DNA from 3 places in the Psychrobacillus sp. FSL K6-4615 genome. Region 1 is predicted to be linked to each of the others. Evidence: riboswitches for the same ligand, from Rfam matches in the RefSeq annotation. Region 1 holds a riboswitch; each other region holds the start of a gene.

Region 1 (3,279 bases):
AAGTCACAAAAAACTACAAGATTACTCATATTATCACCTCCATAATTCAAGTGCTGTGTTTAATTCACTCTGGGTTTTAGCTGCTTCTTCTAATGGAATACCTTCCAAAACAGCCGATACTGCCTGTCTAAAAGCCAAACCTCCTCCGGTTGCACCGGCCGGATGACCGTGTACTCCACCCCCGGCATTAATGATGCTGTCGATTCCATAGTCATTCATTAACAGTGGTACTAGACCAGGGTGAATGCCTGCAGAAGGCACCGGAAAGCTTTGTTTTACTTCACTAGGCTTTGTTAGTTCTTTCCCTAAAGAAAGAGCTACAGATTTTTCAAGTGCAACACTGCCATAAGGAGAAGGGAATAATGAAAAATCTGCTCCTGCATAGCGGGTAAGTTTACCAAGAACAAGTGCCGTGGAAACTCCATAAAATCCTGAGGACGTGAATGCTCCGCTATAAGCCGGATGAGCCATGAGTGGTAATTGAATCTCTTCGTCCTCTGCTAACTCCTGAAGAACGTCTAAACCGTATGCATGAACATTAAATAAGAGTGCATCTGCTCCAAGTTCCCGTGCTTTTTTGGCCTTGTCCTTTAGTTTGAATGTACGTCCCGACAAATTTACTGCGTATAGAGTACGATGACCAGTTTCTTCATAGACTTGTCTTAATACCTCTCGACCAGTAGTGATACGTGTTTCAAAAGAAGTGAGTGGATTGTCAAATAGGATTTCGTCATCTTTTACAAGGTCAACTCCACCAAGTGCTTGTTGCTTCAGTTGTTGCGCTAGGTACTCGATATCTCTTCCAATGACACCTTTGAAGATACTCATGATGAGTGGACGTTCATAAACTCCCAATCTTTCTCGGATACCTTGAATGCCGAAGCGAGGGCCAGGGAAATGGGATAATATATTTGTGTCAAATTCTAAATCCAATAATTTTACTTCTCCATCCAGAGATAGTTTGCCGAAAACGGTAGTTAAAATTGCTGGTATATCTGCTGAAAAATTTGCGGCAGGATAGAATACTTTAATTTCTCCTTTAATTCTTTCCGGATGAATGGGGTGAAGAATATTTTCAAATTCAGTAACCGATCGTACAGTTCCTTTATGTTTTTTTAGCTGTTCCTGTTCTAAAAAAGCTAAATTGGTCCAAGAACCAATAGTCAATCCAAGAGCAATATCATCCGCTTTTTTTTCAAAAGAACCAGACTTTCCGTATAGTTGATAGTGCGCAGTAATTCCACTCATTTTTTCACTCCTAATATTAGAAAAGCGTAAGTGTCTAGGCGCTAGAGCTAGACAGATAATATAAAAAACCTCTTCAAATAAGAAGAGGTTAATAGCTTAACAACTTCTTATCTCTCAGCCATTTGACTGCAAGAATTAGCACCGTGTTCATAATTGAATCGGTTGCCGGGTATCATAGGGCTTGTCCCTCCACCTGCTCTAAATAAGAAAAAATATTCAGTTTGTATTTAATAAATTATATTGATTATTCCATGCATTAAAAATTCTGTCAACAAGAAATTGAAAAATTATCATTATTCAAAATTGTATTGACATAGCTTTTTCTAATATGCTAGGATTCTAAACAAACATCATAGTTGTACCGCACTCTTATCAAGAGCAGGCAGAGGGATAATGGCCCGATGACGCCCAGCAACCGACCGTAATACCGTTGTGAGACGGGGCGCTTTATGCGCCGGAATGTAAAATTCCGTAAGGCACGGTGCTAATTCCATCAGAAAGTTTACTTTCTGAGAGATAAGAGGTTCAGAATCTCTTATTCTAAGCCTCTTTCTTTTGGAAAGAGGTTTTTTATTTTGTAAATGAGAGGACGATCATAATGGCGGTAGTAGCAATGAAAGAATATGAATCATTAACTAAAGAAACGGTAATTTCACTGGTGATAGAGTTATCATTATTTTCTAGCGAAGCTCCATTAGTTTGCGAAGAGATTGGTGATGGAAATCTAAATTATGTATTCCGTGTAACAGATGGATCCGGTGAGAAAGGCATTATTATTAAACAGGCCTTACCCTATGCAAAGGTCATCGGGGAGAGCTGGCCACTTACTTTGAAAAGGGCAAAGATCGAAGCTAGTGCATTACAAAAACATGGAGAATACGCAGTTGGATTAGTCCCAAAAGTCTATGCAACTGATGAAAGCTTAGCAATCACAATCATGGAAGATCTGTCTCATCTTGAAATAGTTCGTGAGGGCTTGATAAAAGGAAAGTCCTATCCTAAATTATCAACCGATATTGGCGAATATCTAGCCTTAACACTTTTCAATACTTCTGACTTTGTACTCCACCCCTTTGAAAAAAAGTCACTTGTTGTAGAATTTTCTAACCCCGAGCTATGTAAGATCACAGAAGACTTAATCTTTACAGATCCTTTTTTTGATCATGAAACAAATGACTTTGAACCAGCATTACAAGCAGAAGTGGAAGCTATTTGGAATAACAACTTGTTGAAATTGGAAGTAGCCAAGCTAAAAAGAAGTTTTTTGACGGAAGCCGAAGCTTTGTTACATGGGGATCTTCATACCGGAAGTATATTTGCGAGTGAAGCGGAAACGAAAGTAATTGACCCGGAATTTGCATTTTACGGCCCAATTGGATTTGATATTGGCTTATTTTTGGGGAACTTAATAGTTCAATCCTTTACGCGTCAAGATGACCAACGGGATGCTATACATACCCATATACAGAATACATGGAACACATTTTGCGCTAAATTTTCAGAGTGTTGGAAAAAAGGAGAGTCCGATTTATATAAAAGTATAGAAGGCTATGAGGCATTTGTGCTAGAAAAAATATTCCATGATTCCGTAGGGTTTGCAGGCTGTGAGCTAATTCGTAGAACGATTGGACTAGCACATGTGAAAGACTTAGATAGTATTGAAAACCATGAGCAACGAATTTTAACCAAAAAACAAACGCTTAAAGCTGGAGAAAGACTAATAGTGAGTCGTCATGAAATAAACTCAATAGATGCTGTAATTGAGCTGTTAGGAGAAATTCAATAATGAATGTTCCATTATCGATTAAGTGGGAAGGTAAGCGGTTAATAATTCTAGATCAACAGAAACTTCCCCATGAAATTATCTATATAACACTAGAAAATATGAAAGAAGTTCACGATGCAATTATTACTCTGAAAGTTCGTGGAGCTCCAGCCATTGGAATTACGGCAGCGTATGGATTAGCTATTGAGGCGCAGAGTTATCAAACAAATTCAATGATAGATTTTCTAGAATACTTAAAAAGAGAT
Region 2 (3,279 bases), 1.1 Mb from region 1:
CTGTATATCCAACTAGTGAAATCGCTGTAACCGTTATGCCTGATACTAAAGCAGGCATAGATTCTGGCATTAATACTTTCCATATAATAGTAGAAGTTTTAGCACCCATCGATTTTGCAGCTTCTAGCACACCTTTATCAATTTCTCGAAGCGCTATTAACACCATACGGGCGTAGAATGGAGCAGCTCCGATTACTAAAGCCGGGAAGGCCGCATTTGGACCACGCATTGTTCCGACCAAAAACTTCGTTAAAGGTATTAGCAAAATGATCAAAATAATAAATGGAATGGAGCGGAATATATTGACGAAAGCTCCTGTTAACCAGTTTGCTAATTTGTTTGCCCACGCTTGATGAGGGCTAGTTAAGAAAAGTAGAAGACCGAGAACTAGTCCAATAATAGCTGTTAAAATTGTTGATACTGCAGTCATATATAATGTTTCAACTGTGGCTTCCCACATTTTTGGCCAATCAACATTAGGAAACAAATTATTAATCATTGTTGATCACCTCTGTATTTACTTTTTGTTCGTGTATATATCGAATTGCATCATCTATTAGTAATGCTTCTCCTTCTAACTGAAGGATTAGCGTACCAAATGCACCAGTTTGTGTATGCGAAATATTTCCTTGTACAATATTTACTTCCAAATCAAACTGTTTGATAAGTCTAGACAGTATTGGTTGTACAGTCTGCTCTCCAACAAATACGAGCTTAATCAGCTTGCCATTTGGATAAAGTTCTTTTAATTGCTGTATTGTTTGCAACGCCTTATTGGAATCACTGACCTGCGAAACAAAACGTTTCGTAATCGTTTGTTGCGGATTTTGAAATACATCTAGCACATTTCCTTCTTCTACTACATGACCTTTTTCCATAACTGCAACGCGACCACATATCTTCTGAATAACTTGCATCTCATGGGTTATTAATACAATTGTCAGACCTAGTTTTGCATTGATACTAACTAATAAATCTAAAATAGAATCTGTAGTTTCGGGGTCTAATGCAGAAGTTGCTTCATCACAAAGAAGTACTTCTGGACGGTTGGCTAATGCGCGTGCAATCCCAACACGTTGCTTTTGTCCACCTGATAGTTGTGAAGGATAATAATGCGCTCGCCCTTCCAGACCAACCAAATCAATAAGTTCCTTTACTCTTTGAGAACGTTGAGCTGGTGGTATACCGGCGATCTCCAATGGGAAAGCAATATTCTCTTCAACCGTTCTTGACCATAACAAATTAAAATGTTGAAAAATCATACTTACCTTTTGTCTTACTTGGCGAAGCTTCACTTCATTTATCTTTGTGATGTCTTCATTATTTACGATGATTTCACCTGAAGTTGGTTTTTCTAATCCATTTAATAAGCGAATGAGTGTACTTTTGCCAGCACCACTATAACCAATAATGCCAAAGATCTCACCCTTTTTTATGTCAAGATTCACCTCTTCCACTGCAACAATCGTACCTTGTTTCGTACTAAATTTTTTGGAAATATTTTTTAAACTAATCATGGGAACCTTGCCCCCTTTCTTTAAACTATTCTATACCTATCTATTATTAACAGGTTGTTGAAATTTACTTTGTATTAAAACCTTATTCTTCCCATTTTCAACTAAAAAAACCCTCCTGCAAAAGAGCAGAAGGGTTTAAAGTTATCCAATTTAATAACATTTATCCATTCTCTCATTTCCCAAAGCATTTGCTTTGCGTGACTTGGCACCATTTCATTTACATGACGGTTGCCGGGCTTCAAAGGGCACTTCCCTCCACCTCTCTTAATAAGAGTAAAACTATTAATTTGTCGGTATATCAAATGTTATCATACGACAACTTGGTCGTCAATACTTTTTATCGCATCCAAGATAAACGGAACTGACTGAAAGGCATATATTTTTTTATATACCGTTCCTCCTTTAGCGATTAGCAGACATGGCACACTTTCAATTTGATGATCCATAGCAAAATCTCCAAGATAGTTAATATTTGCTTGACCAATTAAAAAAGGCTTTATCTCTTTTATAACTTGCATCATTTTACTAGCAACTTGGCAGGTTCCACACATAGGTGTATAAATATAAAATATGGTAAGCTGCCCACTGTTCTTATGGCTGTTCCATTGTTCTAAGGTCCATTCATTCATATTAACATCATCCTAAAGTAAATATTGTCTTTTCACTTTTATATTAACACTTTTTAATATAGAAGCCAAAACTTTGAATGGTGTGGTCGCTACTTCGCAGAACATCGGATTGGTATATAGATGAATCGCTTCAGGGTATTCTTTTCTCACGACAGAGCGAATTTGCTCACCAGACTTATCTGCATCCAGAAACGCATAAATAGGAATGCCTTCATAAGGACTTAAAATTTCTTCTAGCCTGACATTCGATATCGTTCCATTGGTGCAAATAATTTCTGTTGATTCATCCAGCAGTTTTAAAAGCTTTAGTTTATCAGATCTACCCTCAACAAGAATTATCTTTTCACTAAAGACAATAGCCATTCAGCCTCTCTCCCAACTATGCCCTTTCCAATATTATATGAAAAAAACGCCGATATTAAGCGGCGTTTTCGAAATTATTCTGAAATTAATTCTTCGTATTTTTCTGGAGAAAGTAAACCATCCACTTCAGCTGCATCAGATGGTTCAATAACAATCATCCATGCATTTTCATAAGGGGATTCGTTAACATACTCAGGGCTATCTTCTAGTTCTGTATTTACCTCTACTACTTTACCGCTAATTGGTGCATACAGTTCAGAAACAGTTTTAACCGATTCAACACTTCCAAACGGATCTCCTGCTTTGATCTCATCTCCAACTTGTGGAAGTTCAACAAAAACGATATCTCCAAGTTCAGATTGTGCAAATTCAGTAATACCGATACGGACATTGCCGCCTTCAGTTTTTACCCATTCATGCTCTGCTGAGTATTTTAAATCTTTAGGTGCGTTCATATATTATACCCCTCTCCATTAATAATACATTCATCTACTATATTCACATATTTTAATAGTAAAAACAAGTGACTTTAAGAAGTCTTCCATACATCCTCAAACTGTTGCTCCTTGAAGCCTAGCGTTAATTTATTCCCGTCAAAAACAATTGGTCGTTTAATAAGCATTCCATCCGAAGCAAGTAAGGATAATTGTTCGTCTTCTGACATTGTTGGAAGCTTGTCTTTTAGTCCAAGCTCGCGATATTTCATACCGGAAGTGTTAAAGAATTTTTTTAGTTCTAGTCCACTTACCTCAAACATTTTTTGAAGAGTT
Region 3 (3,279 bases), 3.4 Mb from region 1:
TTGCCCGGACACATCGTTAAATGGATCTGCTTCTGCATAACCAAGGTCCTGCGCCTCTTTTAATGAGTCATCAAATGGACATTCATCCTGACGCATTTGTGTCAAAATGTAGTTCGACGTACCATTTAAGATCCCTTGGATTCTTTTCACTGAGTTAACTTGTAATAGATTTTTTAATGTCTTAATAACTGGAACTCCGCCGGCTGTTGTTGCTTCATAGCCTATAAATACTCCACGAGACTTTGCACGCTCATGTAATGGAATACTATATTTGGAGAACATTACTTTATTTGCTGTTATTACATGACATCCTTTATCAATCGCTCTACATAAGTAGTTATATGCCGGTTCCTCATTTACAATTGCCTCGAATACCACTTGGAGTCCAGGTATATTAATAATATCCTCAAAGTTATCAGTTACTAACACACCAGGTGTAGCCATTCTTTCTTTTCCAACATTGTTTACGAGGATCGCACTAATTTCTAGTTCTAATCCTAAAGACTTTTTCAGATCTTCTCTTTTTTCATTTACAATGTTGTAAATCCCTTGCCCGACTGTTCCGAAACCTAGGATTGCTGCTTTTATCGTCGCCATGCTATCTCCTCCAACTGAATTTGCACAATTGAGTTCCAATTTGCTTCAATTTGTAAAATCTAATCGCATTCATATACGAAGAACTATTTTACATATTGTAGCCCATTTTTACTCAATTATCAATAAAATTCTATCTAGAGAGGACATTTGTTTTTCCCACAAGTACTTTATCAAGGGCAGACTGTAAATCCTCAACCGCCTCTAGTCCAACAGACAAGCGAATTAAGTCTTCTGTAACGCCCGATTTCACCAAGTCTTCAGGAGTTAACTGCTGATGTGTTGTAGATGCAGGGTGGATTATTAGCGATTTAGCATCCCCGACATTAGCTACATGCGACCAAATCTCAATATTATCGATAATATTACGACCTGCCTCTTTACCACCTTTCACTCCAAAAGTTAGGATGGAACCAAAACCATTCTGTAAGTACTTTTTAGCAAGCTCATGGGAGGGATGACTTTCTAAACCTAAGTAGTTAACCCAAGTTACTTCTTCGTTACTTTCTAAGTACTCCGCAATTTTTTGAGCATTTTCATTATGCTTTGGTACGCGTAAATGAAGTGTTTCTAGTCCTTGTAAAAAGGAAAAAGCTGCTTCAGGACTTAAAGTTGGACCAAAATCACGAAGCAATTGAACGCGTAATTTCACTGCAAATGCCACGTTTGGAACGTCAATTCCATATCTTAGACCATGATAGGTCACATCCGGTTGTGTGAATCCTGGAAATTTCTCGGAGTCCCAATTGAAGTTTCCTCCATCTACTACAACTCCACCAATCGTAGTACCATGACCACCAATCCACTTAGTCGCTGAATGAATTACGACATGAGCACCGTACTTAATAGGGTTCGATCCATATGGAGTAGCAAATGTGCTATCTACAAGTAAAGGCACTCCTACTTCGTTAGCAATGGCTGCTACGTTTTCTATATCTAATACATTTAAGCTTGGGTTTCCTATAATTTCTCCAAAAAATGCTTTCGTTTTATCTGTCACAGCAGCTCGGAAATTTTCTGGATCCGTAGAATCTACAAATTTCACCGTTATACCATATCGCGGCAATGTATGAGCAAATAGATTAAACGTACCACCGTATAAATTCTCAGCAGCAATAATTTCGTCTCCTGCTCCTGCAATGTTTAATATAGAAAATGCGATAGCTGCCATTCCTGAAGAAAATGCAACTGCTGCCGTTCCCCCTTCTAATAATGCAATTCGTTGTTCAAATACATCCACAGTTGGATTCGTAATACGTGAATAGATATTACCTGTTTCTGCAAGAGCAAATAGGTTTTGTGCATGTTCTGTATCTCTAAATACAAAGGATGTTGTCTTATGAATGGGTACTGCTCGTGACCCAGTCACTGGATCTGGTTGTTGGCCACCGTGTAAAAGTAGTGTTTCTTTTTGTAGATTGGTCATTTGAATTCCTCCTAAAATGTAGTTAGATGGACGCTTATGGAGGCGAGGGAGGATTAGAACAAACAAAAAACCCTCTTCAATTAAGAAGAGGGTGCAAATTCGCATGTTCCTCCTCTTATCTTCCAAATTCAATTTAGAATTTGTAGGATTTAGCACCTTTCCAAGTTGAGAACTTGTTGGTTGCCGGGCATCGTAGGGCCTATTCCCTCCGCCACTCTTGATAAGAGTATTAGATTTAGTTTTCCATCTTGTTACACAGTATAGATTTCTACCAATCTATTTGTCAATACTTTTTTGAATAATTAAAAAACATATACTTTAAAATTCTGAAACTTCTCATCTTTTCATTCGTTTAATATATTGAAGTTAATGGGGGTGAAAAAAATGCTCATTCCGATGATTTGTATCCTTGTGATCAGTTATCTTGTTGGGTCCATTCATGGTTCTAAAATAGCTCAGTATCTGAGTGGGGTAAATATTAAAAAAGAGGGTTTAAAAAATTCTGGCGCCTCAAATGCAGCTGTTGTTCTTGGTGCAAAATATGGCATTTTAGTTGCCATAATTGATATTTTAAAGGGAGTTATAGTCGTAATTGGGACGGGTTTTTGGGTTTCACAGTACGCACATTTTTCGATAGTGGAACAGGACATCCTGCTATATAGTGCAGGTGCTGCTGTAATACTTGGACATAACTTCCCTCTTTACACTAAATTTAAAGGTGGTAAAGGTACTGCATCCCTTATTGGTGTACTACTTGCTCTTAGCTGGCCGCTTGGTTTAATCGGACTTATATTATTAATCGGAACTACATTATTAACGGACTATTTATTAATTGGTGTGTTTGTTTTTTACTTTGTTTTTATCGGTGCATCCATTTGGTTTGCAGAAGGAGTAGGGCCAATGGCTATTGCCGGATTTCTATTTTTGATGGCTGTTGTACTACATCTCGAGAATTTCCGTCGTTTAATGCGAAAGGAAGAGATGAGAATCTCCACTTTCTTAAGTAAGAAGAAACCATCTGTATGAAATGAGTGAATATCATGAAGAAGAAAATGAGGTGGATCGTGCTTATCCCATTAGTAGTGATTGTTTCTAGTGGAATTGGGATATGGGTTCTCACGAGTAATTGGCTTGAGAGTGGTCAAAATCCTAAAGCAGATGGCACCAATCAATATGCTATTGTGCTTGGTGCCAAAGTGAAAAAAGGGAATATCCCTTCTTTTGCTTTACAATATCGATTGGACGCTGCTCTTGCGTAT

The links. A riboswitch is a leader RNA that binds a small molecule or an ion and turns the genes downstream of it on or off. The one in region 1 is predicted to bind S-adenosylmethionine.
Region 2: another riboswitch for S-adenosylmethionine. It lies ahead of MKX53_RS12775 (methionine ABC transporter ATP-binding protein); the one in region 1 lies ahead of mtnK (S-methyl-5-thioribose kinase).
Region 3: another riboswitch for S-adenosylmethionine. It lies ahead of MKX53_RS00935 (O-acetylhomoserine aminocarboxypropyltransferase/cysteine synthase family protein); the one in region 1 lies ahead of mtnK (S-methyl-5-thioribose kinase).

What each region holds. Positions count from the first base shown of each region.
Region 1 is NZ_JBBOYQ010000001.1:3,629,819-3,633,097, reverse strand. It holds gene MKX53_RS18400 (2-hydroxy-3-keto-5-methylthiopentenyl-1-phosphate phosphatase) at 1-29, opposite strand, end outside; gene mtnW (2,3-diketo-5-methylthiopentyl-1-phosphate enolase) at 34-1,248, opposite strand; SAM riboswitch class I at 1,353-1,457, opposite strand; SAM riboswitch class I at 1,615-1,771, shown strand; gene mtnK (S-methyl-5-thioribose kinase) at 1,847-3,034, shown strand; gene mtnA (S-methyl-5-thioribose-1-phosphate isomerase) at 3,034-3,279, shown strand, end outside.
Region 2 is NZ_JBBOYQ010000001.1:2,550,130-2,553,408, forward strand. It holds gene MKX53_RS12770 (methionine ABC transporter permease) at 1-499, opposite strand, end outside; gene MKX53_RS12775 (methionine ABC transporter ATP-binding protein) at 492-1,517, opposite strand; SAM riboswitch class I at 1,687-1,791, opposite strand; gene MKX53_RS12780 (thioredoxin family protein) at 1,826-2,146, opposite strand; gene MKX53_RS12785 (toprim domain-containing protein) at 2,159-2,509, opposite strand; gene gcvH (glycine cleavage system protein GcvH) at 2,584-2,964, opposite strand; gene MKX53_RS12795 (arsenate reductase family protein) at 3,039-3,279, opposite strand, start outside.
Region 3 is NZ_JBBOYQ010000001.1:181,687-184,965, reverse strand. It holds gene MKX53_RS00940 (homoserine dehydrogenase) at 1-597, opposite strand, end outside; gene MKX53_RS00935 (O-acetylhomoserine aminocarboxypropyltransferase/cysteine synthase family protein) at 728-2,020, opposite strand; SAM riboswitch class I at 2,133-2,247, opposite strand; gene MKX53_RS00930 (glycerol-3-phosphate acyltransferase) at 2,405-3,046, shown strand; gene MKX53_RS00925 (YdcF family protein) at 3,061-3,279, shown strand, end outside.